DNA from 3 places in the Phycicoccus sp. Soil803 genome. Region 3 is predicted to be linked to each of the others. Evidence: predicted binding sites of a transcription regulator. Region 3 holds the regulator's gene; each other region holds the start of a gene.
What was found. Region 3 encodes LexA, which represses DNA repair genes until DNA is damaged. Its sites were predicted from a motif close to TCGAACANNTGTTCGA; they were not measured.
Positions count from the first base shown of each region.

Region 1: the regulator LexA is predicted to act here: its motif matches at 2,465-2,480, upstream of ASG95_RS06450 (HNH endonuclease signature motif containing protein).
Region 2: the regulator LexA is predicted to act here: its motif matches at 2,593-2,608, upstream of ASG95_RS01625 (DUF222 domain-containing protein).

Region 1 covers NZ_LMST01000001.1:1,397,069-1,402,213, forward strand. The annotation lists gene ASG95_RS06445 (hypothetical protein) at 1-484, shown strand, start outside; gene ASG95_RS06450 (HNH endonuclease signature motif containing protein) at 530-2,401, opposite strand; gene ASG95_RS06455 (acetyl-CoA C-acetyltransferase) at 2,783-3,997, shown strand; gene meaB (methylmalonyl Co-A mutase-associated GTPase MeaB) at 4,001-4,963, shown strand; gene ASG95_RS06465 (group II truncated hemoglobin) at 5,040-5,145, opposite strand, start outside.
Region 2 covers NZ_LMST01000001.1:353,916-359,060, forward strand. The annotation lists gene ASG95_RS01620 (NHL domain-containing thioredoxin family protein) at 1-1,348, shown strand, start outside; gene ASG95_RS01625 (DUF222 domain-containing protein) at 1,364-2,578, opposite strand; gene ASG95_RS01630 (DUF6458 family protein) at 2,837-3,103, shown strand; gene ASG95_RS21550 (CHAP domain-containing protein) at 3,289-4,059, shown strand; gene ASG95_RS01640 (acyl-CoA dehydrogenase) at 4,272-5,145, opposite strand, start outside.
Region 3 covers NZ_LMST01000001.1:2,915,530-2,920,674, reverse strand. The annotation lists gene ASG95_RS13415 (hypothetical protein) at 1-377, opposite strand, end outside; gene ASG95_RS13410 (bifunctional 2-polyprenyl-6-hydroxyphenol methylase/3-demethylubiquinol 3-O-methyltransferase UbiG) at 677-1,339, opposite strand; gene ASG95_RS13405 (GNAT family N-acetyltransferase) at 1,358-1,891, shown strand; gene ASG95_RS13400 (DUF4259 domain-containing protein) at 1,964-2,377, shown strand; gene lexA (transcriptional repressor LexA) at 2,480-3,205, opposite strand; gene ASG95_RS13390 (LysM peptidoglycan-binding domain-containing protein) at 3,476-3,922, shown strand; gene ASG95_RS13385 (CHAP domain-containing protein) at 3,954-5,145, opposite strand, start outside.

The DNA.
Region 1 (5,145 bases), 1.5 Mb from region 3:
GACGGTCTCGATCGTCGACGTGTTCGCGATCGCCGGGCGGGGCGTCCACGTGGGCATCATCACCGACGCGAGCTATCGCCGCCGGCCGCCCTACGTGATGGAGATCGTCGCCCAGCAGCGGCTGCTGGGCCCGCTCCCGATGCCGATCGGTCGCGAACCTCTCAACCCGGTGCCTGGACGAGTCCCGGGCGAAGGGGTCCGGCCCGGTGGTCCGTTCCTGCCTCGCGAACCCTTCCGGCCGCCGATCGGTCCAGCTCTGCGGCCGCGGACCCTCAGTGGGTCGTTCCCCCTCGACGAGATCCCGCTGGCAGGCGATGGCTTCCCCCGCACCACCGAGATCGTCGTCGTGCGCAACCGGCTGCGCCGCGGACTCAACCCGCCGCCCCCCTACGAGGCGTTCATCCCGCTGGCCGGACCACTTCGGATCACCGTCTCGATCATCACGCCGGAGGGCCAGCGGGTCACCGACGTCTACACCGACTGACGTCGGACGGTGGACGGACTGACACCGGGCGCCGACCGCATGACGTCAGGCGGCGAGGGCCAGCTGGCGTTCGAGGTGACGTTCGAGGGCTGATGGCCAGCTCGCCGGATCACTCAGTGCCGACGGCGCAGGCGCACGGTCGGGGGTGGTGTCAGCCGTTTCGGCGTGGTCAGCGGCGACCAAGTCAGGGTCCGCGTGGTCGAGGCGAGCCCAGTCGGCCGGCGCCGAGGGCGTCGTCGGGCTCTCGGGCGGGTCGTCGGGGAGACAGCGCTCGGCGTTGAGGAGGTCGGCCGGCGTCATGCCCACGGGCAGCCCCGGCAACCAGCCCCGACGCAGGTCGTGCAGCCGCTCGGGGTCCAGCCGGTCAGTGAGGCGCAGGTCCTCGCGGAGGCCATGCGGCCGCGGTTCGGTGACCCAGCTGCGACCGTCGGGCGCGCGCCAGGTGGCCGTGCCGTCGCCGGCCAGGCCCAGGCTCCACCCACCGTGGTGCTTGAACCCGTGGTGGGTGCGGCACAGGCAGACCAGGTTGGCCGGGTCGGTGGGACCGTGGGGGAACGCGATGACGTGGTCGAGGTCGGTGTTGCGCGCGGGCGTGTGGCACCCGGGGAAGCGGCACCCACCATCCCTCGACCTGACCCGACGCCTGACCGAGGCGCTCGGTCGGTAGCTGGTCGGGTCTTGCACGATCGACCCATCAAGGTCGAGACGGGCGAGCCGCAGCGTGACGTCCGGGTCGCTCAGGAGCCGGGCGACGGCCTCGGGAGCGAGTGCGCCGTGCCGGGGGTCGTCGACGACTCCGGGGATGACCCAGCGGACGCCCTGTCCCTGCTCGGTGCCAGGAACCTCGTCCGCGGTTGCCGTGCCGGTCGCTGTTGCCGCCCCGGTCGAGGTTGGTGCCGCGTCCGACGTTGCTGCCTCGTCCGAGGATGCCGCCGTCGCCGACGTCACGCTTTCGAGCGAAGGTGTCGCCGGGTCGCCGGACTTCGCCGCGACCAGCACGGCCGTGGTCGGGAGGGCCGGGACCAGCAGCTCGACCACCGTCGACACCTCGGCGCTGGAGAGCACCAGGTCGGTCAGCGCATCCGCCCGCGCGGCGTCGATCGGGGTGCCGGGGTTGGCCCGCGCGTACTGCCCGGCCAGCGCGTCGACGGCCGCAGCCATCTGCTGGCTCGCCTCGGTGGGGAGCGTCACCACCCAGCGAGCCAGGCCCGGGTTGCCGCGGTCGGGCTGGATGACGACCCGGCGGGCATCCCGGGCCCTGGCGGCGGAGGTCTCCTCGCTGCTCGGGTCGAGCTCGCGGGCGATCTTGGTCGCCCGGCTCGTCAGCTCGGACCGCGACAGCTCGCGGACCCGGTCGGACATCACGACGTACTCGCCGGTGACCTCGTCGACCGAGGACTCCAGCACCAGGGCCTCGAAGGCGCCGCGCAGCTCCGCCGGCACTGACAGACCAGCCTCGACCACGACCTCGGTGCGGCGACGCTCGAGGTCGCCGTCCCAGGCGGCGTCGAACGTGGCGCCGAACTCGCAGGCCAGCCACCGGGCAGCGACCAGTCGCCGCTGCACCGTGCGGGTCGCGCAGTGCAGGGCGGGGGACAGGGTTGAGGCCACCAGCCCGTGGGTGTCGATCCCGGCGGCCCCCACCGGCAGGTCTGACTCCTCGAGTCTTCGGAAGTGGTCGTCCTCGACGCGGCTGGCCATGGTGTCCATGGCGAGCGACTGGCGCGCCTCGATGGCGGCCGTGACGCGCTCACAGGCGATGACGTAAGCCTCCGCCTCGACCCGGTCGAGGCCTGCGACGTCGGACTTCGAGAGCGAGCACACCGCTGGGGCCAGGGTGTCGGGGTCGACGTCGCGCACCAGCGCAGCGGTGACCAGCCCGGAACCGAAGGTGATCGCCGCCGGTGCTGCCGTCACCAGTCGCTCAGCCCTGACCACGCCTCCCACAGCCATCACCCCCCGGGTCTCTTCGCCATCCATTCGAACGTGTGTTCGAAGTCTAGGTGACGGAGGGCGGCTGGTCAACCCCTGTCGACCAACCAATTCGGCTGTCGCGCAACCGGATTCGCCACGCTGCGCAGGGCTCGGGTGCGCCGACGACAGCCTGGCCGCGGCCCGAGCCGGGGCCGCCCGCGTGACGGCCTGCAAGGCTCCATGGGCGCAGGCACGGTGGGCTGGGAGGCCACCACGCGGCATACCCGAGTGTGGTCAGCACCACCAGCCCGGGCGGACCCGGGCGCGGCCCGCCGCATTAGAGTGAACGGAGGTAATCCCCAATGGCGCTGGAGGCCTCCAACCATGTCTGACCGTCCCGTTTCCGTCATCGTCGCGGGTGCCCGCACGCCCATGGGCCGCCTGCTCGGCTCGCTCAAGGACTTCTCGGGCGCAGACCTCGGCGGCTTCGCCATCAAGGGCGCCCTCGAGAAGGCCGGGGTCAGCCCCGACCAGGTCGACTACGTGATCATGGGCCAGGTGCTGCAGGCCGGCGCGGGTCAGATCCCCGCGCGCCAGGCCGCCGCCAAGGCCGGCATCCCGATGACCGTCCCCGCGCTGACCATCAACAAGGTCTGCCTCTCGGGCATCAACGCCATCGCGATGGCCGACCAGCTGATCCGCGCCGGTGAGTTCGACGTCGTGGTCGCCGGTGGCCAGGAGTCGATGACCAACGCGCCCCACCTGCTCGAGAAGTCCCGCGAGGGCTTCAAGTACGGCGACGTCACGATGCGCGACCACATGGCCTTCGACGGCCTCTGGGACGCGTTCACCGACCAGGCCATGGGGCTGCTCACCGAGCAGGCCAACACCGGCGACCAGGCGTTCACCCGCGAGCAGCAGGACGAGTTCAGCGCCCGCAGCCACCAGCTCGCCGCGCGCGCCTGGAAGGACGGCCTCTTCGACGACGAGGTCGTCGCGGTCTCCATCCCGCAGCGCAAGGGTGACCCGCTCGAGTTCAAGACCGACGAGGGCATCCGCGCCGACACGACCACTGAGACGCTCGGCAAGCTGCGTCCGGCCTTCTCCAAGGACGGCACCATCACGGCCGGCTCGGCCAGCCAGATCAGCGACGGCGCCGCAGCGGTCGTGGTCATGAGCAAGGCGAAGGCGGAGGAGCTCGGGCTCACCTGGATCGCCGAGATCGGCGCCCACGGCGTCGTCGCCGGACCGGACTCCACGCTCCAGCAGCAGCCCGCCCGCGCCATCGCCAGGGCCTGCGAGCGCGAGGGCATCACGCCCGCCGACCTCGACCTCGTCGAGATCAACGAGGCGTTCGCCGCCGTCGGACTGGCCTCCGCCAAGGAGCTCGGCATCGACGTCGACAAGGTCAACGTCAACGGCGGCGCGATCGCGCTCGGCCACCCGATCGGCATGTCCGGCGCCCGCATCGCCCTCCACCTCGCGCTCGAGCTGGGACGGCGTGGCGGCGGGATCGGCGCGGCTGCCCTCTGTGGTGGTGGCGGTCAGGGCGATGCGCTGATCGTGCGCGTCCCACGGACCTCCTCCGACAGCGCCTGACGCTTGGCTCCCCGCACCGTCGACGTCCCTGCCCTGGTCGAGTCGGCCAGGGCAGGGTCGCCTCGCGCCGTCGCGCGGTTGATCTCCCTCGTCGAGGACGGCCATCCCGCCCTCCGCGAGGTGATGGCAGCGCTCGCCCCCCACTCCGGGCAGGCGCACATCATCGGGATCACCGGCAGTCCCGGCGTCGGCAAGTCCACCTCGACGAATGCCCTCGTCGGCGCTCTTCGCAAGCAGGGCAAGCGAATCGGCATCCTCGCGGTCGACCCGTCGTCACCCTTCTCGGGCGGCGCGCTGCTCGGAGACCGCGTGCGGATGCAGGACCACGCGCTCGACCCCGATGTCTACATCCGCTCGATGGCGAGCCGCGGACACCTCGGCGGCCTGTCGTGGACGACGCCGCAGGCCCTGCGGGTGCTCGACGCAGCCGGGTGCGACGTGATCCTCGTCGAGACCGTGGGAGTCGGGCAGTCGGAGGTCGAGGTGGCCGGTCTGGCCGACACGACGATCGTCCTGCTGGCGCCGGGCATGGGTGACGGCATCCAGGCCGCCAAGGCGGGCATCCTCGAGATCGGCGACGTGTTCGTCGTCAACAAGGCCGACCGTGACGGCGCCGACGCCACGGTGCGCGACATCCGCCACATGATCTCGCTCGGCGACCGCACCGAACCCGGGCTCTGGCGCCCACCGGTCATCAAGACCGTCGCGCAGCAAGGGCAGGGCATCGACGAGGTCATCGAGGCGATCGAGAAGCACACGTCGTGGATGGAGGAGTCCGGCACCCTGCGCGAGCGCCGGATCCGCCGGGCCGGAGACGAGATCGAGTCGATCGCCCTCCAGGCGCTGCGCGCCAAGATGGGCGACCTGCGCCACGGCAACGGGGTCGAGGAGCTCGCCGCCGCGGTCGTGGACGGCACGACCGACCCGTATGCCGCCGCCGACCAGGTCGTCGACGCCCTCGCCTGACCTCCCCCCGCCGTTGTTCGGAGGATCCACCGGGTCCAGGCACGCCGGATCTTCCGAACAACGGGCGTGGGTGGGGTCATTGACGGCCGGAGGTGACCAACCCGTCCCAGTCCCAGCGCGGCATACCGAAGCCGTCGGGGACGGTGGCGCCCTCGTCGTGGAACTCGTTGACGTCGGCGACC
Region 2 (5,145 bases), 2.6 Mb from region 3:
GCCGCCGGCTCCCGAGACCGCGCTGCGGTTCCCCGGCAAAGCGGCAGTCCTCGACGACGGGTCGTTCCTCGTCTCCGACACCGCGCACCACGAGCTCGTCTGGCTCGAGCCGGACCTGGTCACCGAGCGACGACGGTTCACGGAGGACCTCGCGGAGCCGCAGGGCGTGCTCGTGCTTCCGACTGCCACCGGCGACCGGGTGGGGTACGACGTGGTCGTGGCCGACTCGGTGCACCACCAGGTCAAGGGACTCCGGCTGGCCGACGGCGAGTGGATCCTGCTCGCCGGCACCGGCCGCCAGCTCCGCGAACGGTCCGGCAGCGGTCCCGCCCTCAAGCAGGACCTCTCCACGCCCTGGGACCTCGCCTGGTTCATCGACCGGGTGGTCATCGCCATGGCAGGCACCCACCAGCTCTGGGCGCTGCACCTGGCCACCGACCCCCAGGACAACACGGTCGCGGTGCTGGGCGGCACGTCGGCAGAGGGGATTCGCGACGGGGCCGCGGACGAGGCGTGGTTCGCGCAGCCGTCCGGGCTCGCCGTCTCGCCGGACGGCTCCCGCCTGTGGGTCGCCGACTCCGAGACCTCGGCGCTGCGCTCGCTCGACGTCACCGACGAGGGTTTCGTCGTCACCACCCACGTCGGCCAGGGACTGTTCGACTTCGGGCACCGGGACGGCCCCGCGGACCAGGCGCTGCTCCAGCACCCCCTGGGCGTCACCGTGCTGCCCGACGGGTCGGTGGCGATCAGCGACACCTACAACGGCGCGATCCGCCGGTTCGACCCCGCGACGTCGGAGGTCAGCACCCTCGCCCACGGCCTGCTCGAGCCGTCGGACGCAGTGGTCGAGCAGAGTGGGCCGGACGACGACTCGGATGGCTCGGTGCTCGTCGTGGTCGAGTCGGCCGCACACCAGCTGGTGCGGATCCCGTTGCCCGACAAGGCCCAGCGCGTCGACGGTCTCGCGCACCAGACCCAGCGCCCGCGCACCGAGGTCGCCCCCGGAGCGCTCACCCTGACCGTCCACTTCACCCCGCCCACCGGGCAGAAGCTCGACCACCGGTACGGCGACCCGACCCGGCTGATGGTCTCGGCCACCCCGGAGGGCCTCCTGCGTGACGGCGCCGGGAGCGCGCAGGGCCTGACCCGCACGCTGGTGCTCGACCCGGCGGCCGGGGACGGGGTGCTGCACATCTCGGTGCGGGCCGCCTCGTGCGACGGCGACCCGGTCACCGGTGAGGTGCCCGACCACGCGGCCTGCCATCTCTACCAACAGGACTGGGGCATCCCGGTCGTCCTGGTCGACGGCGCGACCGATCGCCTCGATCTCGACCTACGTGGAGCGTGACTGACCCACCAGGGCTCAGCTCCGCCGGGAGTAGATGACGGACTTCTTCCCTTGGGCATCGGTGTCGACCCGGTGCCAGTAGCGGGGATCGTGCGCTCGGCGGTGATGGTGTCCGCACAACGGCACCGCGAGCGCGACCCGCTGCGCCTCGGTGAAGAAGCGCTCCTGCCGACCGAGGTCGAGCGGCACCGACCTGCCCCCCAGCACCGCCGGGACGATGCCCGCGTTGCAGGCGAGCCGTCGCGCCTCGCTGGCTGAGAGGTCGTGGCCGGTGTCGAGGTGCGCCGCTCCGAGCGATGCCTTGAGCTGCTCGTGGTCGACCGTCACGACCACCGTCGCAGCGACCTTGCCCGAGAGGGTGTCGGTGGGCAGGTGCTCGAGCAGCTCCACGAAGGCGGAGCCGTAACGGTGCGCCCAGTCGCCGTCGGCGGCGCGGAAGGCGTCCCAGGTGGCGTCGGCGACCTCGGCAGCGGTCGTGGCACCGGCCGCCCTCGCTGCCTTGGCCGCCTGCTGGGCGAACCGCCGCGGCGAGGCGATCTGCTGGACCGTCTTGACGAGGGTCGCCGCGGCGAGGGTGGGCAGGGTGAAGTGGCCGCTGGTCGTGCCGTCGCCGTTCTGGTGCCAGGTGAGGCGCGACTTCGCCAGCGCCTCGTCCTCCTGGGTGCGCAGGACCTGGTCCTCGTGGGCGTCGACCTCCGCCTGCGACCGCTCGACCGCGGCCAGCGCCCGTCGGCCGTCGCGACGCAGGGTGCCGGGGTCGACGAGCTTGGCCCGGCGCACCAGCGCGGTCTCGATCGCGGTGCGCTCCGTGGCATCGAGGCCTTCCGGCAGCTGGGCGGTTGCCGTCGCGATCACCTGGGCGTGCTCGGTCGACACCGCACCGGCGGCCAGCGCCTCCCGGGTGGCGTCGAGGCCGTTGTCCAGGGCGGTCGCAAGGCGGACGTCGCGCGCTGCCTGGCTCCCCTCGCGTCGCGTGCGGGCAGCCAGCCAGGCACCGGTGCCGGTCATCCCCGACTCGGACGCCACCTCGGACCGGTCGGCCTCCGCGACCAGCGAGAGCCGCACCGCCTGCAACCGCGTGATCACCTTGTCCGCCATGCTCAGGGCGGCGCTGGCATCGGCGGCCCCGACCACGTCGCCGTGCGGCAGGCGATCAAGTGCCTCGTCGACCTCGCGCAGCACCTCGACCGTCCCGAGTGGGACGGTGTGGAGGGCGGCGGCTGAGGACATGTAGGCAACTGTAGTCGAACACATGTTCGAAGACAAGCACGATCCACAGGAAGCTGGCCAGAAAGATGGTCAGGTGCGTCGCACTGGGTGGCCGAGCCGGCCGAGCCCGACCCCCAAGCCCGGCCCGAGCCCGGAAGGGGCTGCTGGACCCGGGGTCGGTATGCGAAGAATGCGCCGCGTTGCCGCAGGTCAGGGCCTTTCGGCGGATAGAGTCGAGGCAACGGGCGACCAGTGCCCGCAATCCCCCAGGAGTGAAGCATGTACATCGGACTCGGCATCTTCCTGATCGTCGTCGGTGCGATCCTCACCTTCGCACTCAACGCGTCCACCGACGTGGTCAACCTCGAGGTGATCGGCTGGATCTGCATGGCCGCCGGCCTCCTCGCGATCCTGCTCTCACTCGTCGTGACGAACCGTCGTGGTGTCGGTGGTGGTGGCTACTCGGCCCGCCGGGTCAGCCACACCGACCCGGCCACCGGCACGCAGGTCGACGAGGTCGACGTCGACCGTGACGGTCGCGTCTGACGCACACCCGCAGTTTCACCGCCACGGGGCGGAGGGGAGAGCTCCCCTCCGCCCCGTCGTGCGTGCAGCGCCCGCGCGGGTAGTGCTCCCCATCGACGGGTGCACGCCACGTTCCTACCTTCGTCATCAGCAGCCGGTTCCACCAGGGGGACGGGCCGATCCGAAACACGAAGCAGGAGAACGCAATGCGCTCACTCACCCTCAGCCAGAAGCCGGTCCGGCTGGCCCTCGCCGGGGCCCTCGGCCTCTCGGTCGTCGCCGGTGGCGCGGCCATCGCCGACGCGGCCACGGGCACGATCCGGACCAGCGGGGCCACCCTCACGGTCCGCTCCGGCCCGGGCACCGGCTACCAGGCCGTGACCACGATCGCCAAGGGCACCAGGGTCGACATCCGCTGCCAGACCTACGGCACGACCGTCAAGGGCACCTACGGCACCTCGAACATCTGGGACAAGATCGGCACCGGCCGCTACGTCTCCGACGCCTACGTCTACACCGGTCGGGACGGCTTCGTCGCCCCCAGGTGCGGGGGCAGCACCCCGGCCCCGACCGGCGCGATCAAGGACGACTACCCCTACCGCGGCGCCACCTCCGGCGTCGACCCGTGGAACTTCTACAAGGGCCAGTGCACCTCCTTCGCCGCCTGGCGGGTGCGCCACAACCTCGGGGTCGCCTTCTCCAACTCCTACAAGGGCCAGCACTGGGGCAACGCCGAGCACTGGGACAACGCCGCCCGCGCCGCGGGCATCCCGGTCTACAAGTCCCCCCGGGTCGGCGACATCGCGGTCCGCAGCAGCGGCACCTGGGGCCACGTCGCCTACGTCGCCAAGGTCAACAGCGACGGCAGCTTCATGGTGGAGGAGTACAACCACGTGCGCTCCGACACCTACAGCTACCGCCGCGCCACGAAGGGCACCGGCAGCGAGCAGTTCAGCGACTTCATCCGCTTCACGTAGACGGACGCCCGGTCAGCCGTCAGGCTGAGACATCCGTTTGGCTCGCTGATCCGAACCACTGGTGAGTGCGCTCGTCCCCGGAGGGGAGGGCGGGACCACGACTCTGTCCAGACGCAGGGCAGGTATGCCGAAGGGCTGGCTTCCAGGGGAAGCCAGCCCTTCGGTCGTGCTGGGACCACGCGGCATACCTGCGTGGTGCAGTGAGGGACGCGTCAGAAGGCGGACTCGGGGACGTCCATCAGCGCGTTGTCGGTCGACTCGGCGATCTGGCGCTCGGCCGCGATCTTCGGCAGGACGTTGCGCGCGAAGAACGACGCGGCGGCGATCTTGCCCTCGTAGAAGTCGCGGTCCTTGGCCGAAACACCTTCCGCCCCAAGGGCCTTGGCGGCCACCGAGGCCTGTCGCAGCAACAGCCAGCCGATGATGAGGTCGCCGGCGGACAACAGGAGGCGGGAGGTGTTCTGGCCGACCTTGTAGAGGTTGGTGACGTCGCCACCGTCCTGCCGCGGGTCGGACTTCATCAGCTCACCGACCATGTAGCCGAGGATGCCCTGGACGTCCTCGAGGCCCTTGCCGAGCAGCTCGCGCTCGGTGTCGAGGCGCCCGCCGTCGGCCCCGAGGTCCTTGGCGAACTCCTGCACCTGCAAGGCCACGTGGGAGAGGGCCTGGGCCTTGTCGCGGATGATCTTGCGGAAGAAGAAGTCGAGGCCCTGGATGGCGGTGGTGCCCTCGTAGAGGGTGTCGATCTTCGCGTCGCGGATGTACTGCTCGATCGGGTACTCCTGCAGGAAGCCGGAGCCGCCGAGGGTCTGGAGCGACTCGGTGCCGAGCAGCACCCAGGCGCGCTCGGAGCCGACGCCCTTGACGATGGGGAGCAGCAGGTCGTTGACCCGGTTGGCCATCTCGGCCGGCGTGTCTGCGGCGATCGCCTCGGAGCCGGACTCGAGGAAGGCCTGGTGGACGGTGTCCTGCTGGGTCGCGGTGTACATCACCAGGGCGCGCAGGCCCTCGGCGTAGGCCTTCTGCGTCATCAGCGAGCGGCGGACGTCGGGGTGGTGGGTGATCGTGACGCGCGGCGCGGCCTTG
Region 3 (5,145 bases):
ACGATGGACTGGACGGCAGACCTGACCTGCGTCCGGAACTCCGGGAGGTGTGCGGGATCGGTTCCGTCGCACCGGATGTCGTTGTCCATGATCATGATGAGCGCCAGCGAAGGTGTCGGGACGATGGCCAGCGCGGCTGGCACCTGGAACTCCAGCCCGTCGGCCTTCTCCCCGTTGCGCGATACGTTGGCCACCAGGCCCTGCGTCTTGGGACGGACCGCGACCAGCCTCTCGTAGACGCTGTTGACCTCGGGGTTGCTGCCCGTGGCCCACGAGTTGTCGACGACGTTCTCACCGGGGTGTTCGGGATCGGACTGGAAGCCGGTCATTCCCGAGTGGCCCAGGGCGATGACCCCCTCGGGGTGGTCCGCGTCCACGCCGGAAGGGGCGCCGGTCGCCAAGGTGGTGGCCGTCGTCCCCGAGTGATCGACACTCGCCCCGGTCGGAGTAGCCCCACCGCTGCACGAGCAGAGCGCGAGGGCTGCCGCCACCGCCGCCGCTGAGGATGACGATCGCAGGTGCATGGATCCCTCCTCGAGGACGACCCTGCGTTCCACGGTAGGGCCGTGGCTCGCGGCAGCCCTCCCGCACCTGGCGTAGATCCGCGCCTCGTGACCTCGTGACCGCGGGACCGCGGGACCGCGTGACCTCCCAGCCGCTGACCGGTAGGCGACGGTCAGGTCGGCCGTCGGGCGACCAGAACCACGTCGATCGCGTCGCCGTGCTCGGTCGGGCGCAGGTACTCCTCGCAGCGCTCGATGGCCAGGTCGCCCGCGGCCGCGCGCAGCTGCTCGGGGGAGTGCAGGAGTGCGGGGTCGGACGGGCCACCGACGCCCTCCGTGAGGTTGCGCAGGCCGTGCCCGACCACGACCAGCGCACCACCGGGCGCCAGCCAGCTGCGGGTGCGCGACACGACGTCGGACGGCAGGTGCAGGTAGGAGACCAGCACCAGGTCGTAGAGGACCTGCGGCGCGGGGTGCCACGACCGGGCGTCCGCGACGACCCAGTCGATCCGGTGGCCCAGGCGCGACGCCTCCTTCTCGCCCTTCGTCAGCCCGACCGAGGAAAAGTCGACAGCCGTCACCCGCCAGCCGAGCGAGGCGAGCCACACGGAGTGGCGACCCTCGCCGGCCCCGAGGTCGAGCGCCCGGCCCGGCGGCCACCCACCCACGATCCGCTCGACCTCGGCGTTGGGGGTCGCGCTCCAGACGTGCTCGTGCGCGGCATACCGCTCGTCCCACAGCGCTTGACGGGTCGTGGGGGTGCCGCGGTCGGGGTCGGGCAGGTCCCCTCCACCGGTCGCGCCGTGCCTGTCGGAGTGCTGGTGCCCGTCGCTCATCCCCCTAGCATCGCCGATATGAGCAGCATCGTCCCCGCGGGAGACCCGACGATCGTGGTCCGCGACGCCACCCCTGCCGACCTGCCGGCGATGGCGGCCGTCTACGACGACCAGGTGCGCACCTCGCTGGCGACCTTCGACACCGAGCCGCGCGGCGCGGCATACCTGGGCGAGAAGCTCGTCGCCGCCGACGAGGGCAACGTGGTCCTGGTCGCCTGCACGGCGCAGGACGAGCTCCTCGGCTACGCCTTCTCCGGACCCTTCCGCCCGCGCCCCGCCTACGCGGGCACCAAGGAGGTCTCGGTCTACCTCGCCGAGACCGCACGCGGTCGGGGCCTCGGCCGCACCCTGTATGCCGCGTTGCTGGCGCGGCTCGACGCCGCACCGGGCGTGCACACCCAGGTGGCCGTGGTCGCCCTCCCCAACGACGCGAGCGTGGCGTTGCACCTGGCGGCCGGCTTCGAACGGGTGGGGGTCCTGCGGGAGGTGGGGCACAAGTTCGGTCGTTACGTCGACACCGCGTGGTACCAACGGATGAGCCCGACGGATTAGGGCTGGCGTGTCGCGCCCGCGCGCGGCACTCTCGGAAGCGAACCCGTAGTTGCAGGCTGTGGAGGTTTCGAGATGGGCGCCATCGGAGCTGGGCCGTTCGAGAACGACGACGCACTGGACTTCCTCGACGAGCTCGAGGAGTCGGAGCAGGACGTGCGCCGCCGCAAGGTGGAGACCGCCCTCGCCCGGGTGGTCCGCGCCTCCGGCTACATCGAGGCGCCCACCATGTCGGAGGCCGTGGCGGCGGCGGCGGTGGTGGCAGCCTGCGACGACTTCGAGGCCGTGATCGGGGAGCGGAACGTGCCGCGCTGGATCGACGAGGACCCGATCGAGGTCGACGAGCGGCTCGAGGAGCTCGCGACGCAGGCCCTGCACCGCGCGCTGAAGTCCGACGACAACGAGCTCTGGGAGCTGTGGGCCGACGGGGACGGTGGCGAGCGGTTCGCGACCAAGGTCACCCACCTGCTCGACGCGCTGGGCGACTGACCGGCCCCCACACGCACAACGGCAGTTGCGTCGCCTGACCCGCAACAACAGCTGCCGGGTTGACGACGCAACTGCCGTATGGCGCGCGCCTAAGGGTCGAGGTCAGATGCGGCGCAGCACCGCGGTGACCTTGCCGAGGATGGTGGCGTGGTCTCCGTCGATGGGGTCGAACGCGGCATTGTGCGGCATCAGCCACACCTTGCCGTCTTTGCGCTTGAAGGTCTTGACCGTGGCCTCGTTGTCGAGCATCGCGGCCACGATGTCGCCGTTGTCGGCGCTGGGCTGCTGCCGCACGACGACCCAGTCGCCGTCGCAGATCGCGGCCTCGATCATCGAGTCGCCGACGACCTGGAGCAGGAAGAGCTGGCCCTCGCCCACGATCTGGCGGGGGAGCGGGAAGACGTCCTCGACGGTCTCCTCGGCCAGGATCGGCACCCCGGCGGCGATCCGACCGAGCACCGGGACGTAGGACGCCTCGGGCCGCTGGTCGTTGACCCCGGTCTCGTCGTAGGTGGCGGTCTCGTCCTCGACGCTGGCGCCGCCGCGGTAGCCGCGCATGTCAGCGGGCGAGTCGGGCGAGACGACCTCGATGGCGCGCGGCCGGTTGGGGTCGCGACGCAGGAAGCCTTTGCGCTCGAGCGTGGAGAGCTGGTGGGCCACCGAGCTGGGGGAGGTGAGCCCCACGGCCTCGCCGATCTCGCGCAGGCTCGGCGGGTAGCCACGCCGGTCGACCGAGTTGCGGATCACCTCGAGCACCCGCCGCTGCCGGACGGTGAGTCCGTCGCCGCGATCGCGGTCGGGCAGTTCCTTGACGTTGTCGTCGCTCATGCCGCTTCCTCACTTGAGCAGTGCCGGGTGCTGGTGCTTGTCCACGTGCTGGTGCAGGTCAGGTGTCGTGCGCCGGGCGGGCCAGAGGTGATCTGTGACAGGTGCGCCTGCTGTTCAGGAAGCGTTGTCAGTGGCCTCTGGTGTGCTTGGGGCATGAACACAGCGTATGGCCTTCGAACGTCTGTGCCAAACATGTGTTCGACGCGTGTCTTGATTGGTTCGAACATGCGTGCTAGAAATCACCCAGGCAGTTCTTCGCACACCCGTTCGATGGACGCAACCACGAGCCCCCGGCTCACCGCCCCGATGGAGGACCAGATGAGTGCAGCAGTCGCGTGGGACGTCGCCCCCGCACCAGTGCGGGTCCCCGTTCGCCCGGCTCGCCCGCAGCTGGTCTCCCTGCCCACCGGGACGGCCGTGCCCGAGGTGCCGGCCGCGCCGCTGCGGATCACCCGGGCCGGTCGGTTGGCGCTCACCCTCACCGTCGTCGTGGCGGCGGTCGCCCTGGCGGTCGCGCTGTTCTCCGGCGGCGCCTCGGCCACCGTCATCGACCACTCCACCACGGTGGGCACGGGCCAGACGCTCTCGGAGATCGCCACGCAGCAGCTCCCGCAGTTGCCGATGGCCGAGGCCGTGGCCCAGCTCCAGATCGCGAACGACCTCACCGGTAGCGACATCCACGCGGGTCAGACGCTGCTCATCCCGCGGGTTGGCTGAGGTCGCTGACCAGTCGGTAGGTCCGACGTTGTCAGTTGGCCTTGGCCAGGTGCGTCCAGCGGATCGCCGAGGTGTCGCCGGCCTTCGCAATGGCGACCTGGTCGACGCCCACGGCCGAGGCCGTCGTGGTGGTCCGGATCGGCACCCCGGCGGTGACCTTGTAGGACGCCGTCCCCGGCAGCGCCTTGATGAGGGTGCCGTCCTTGGGGTGGAAGCGCAGATGGTTGAACTTCACGCCTGACCCGGCCTGGTCGACCGCCAGCTGGTCGACGTAGATGGGCGTCCGGTAGCCGCCGACGTTGGCCCAGGAGCTGATCGCGATCGGCGCCCCGCCGCTCATCCGGTAGGCCTCGAGCCGCTGTCCGGTCTTGATAAAGGTCCCGTCGGCGGGCACCGCGTTGAGGTGGTTCCACACCCCGCCGGTGCCGGCCTTGTCGATCGCGTTCTGGTCGACCACGACGGTCGGCTTGGTGCCGCCGAAGACCGCCCACGAGGTCACGATGACCGGAGCGCCACCGGCGATGCGGTAGGCCTCCTTGCGCTGGGCGCCCTTGATGAAGGTGCCCTCGGCCGGTCGCACCGGCAGCGTGGCCAGCGAGGTGCTGGAGACCAGGTAGGTCGGCTGGGTGCCGCCGAAGGCCGCCCAGGTGGAGACGTAGACCGGGGCCTTGCCAACGAGGCGGAAGGCCTGCGAGGTCTCGCGCACCTTGATGAAGCTGCCCGAGGGCGGGGGCTGGTAGGCCTTGTCCTTGAAGTGGATGAAGTTCGTGGGCCAGTTGCGGTCACCACGGGGCACCCGCCAGCGCGAGGAGTAGCCGCCGCCGTAGGACGAGTCGGAGATGACGATGTAGGCGGACGTCACCTCCTCCACGTAGCCGACGTGGCCGTAGCTGGGGGCGTAGGCGCTGCCGTAGCCCCACTGGGCCACCGAGCCCACGGTGGCGGTCTTGTCGACCCTGAAGCCCCGCTTGGTGGCGTTGGCCGCCCAGCTGCCGCCGTTGCCCATCGCGCTCTGCTGCGCGACGCCGTTGCGGGAGAGTCGGTAGGCCACGTAGTTGACGCAGTTGTTGCCCGAGGTGCTGACCGGGTAGCCCCAGATCGGCTTCCCGGCGTACCCGGAGAAGGCGATGCACGAGACGTTCGACGCCTTGCACTCCCGGACCATCGTCTCGGCGTGCGCCGGCGCTGCCACGGTGCCGGTGAAGGCGACTGCTGCGCTGGCG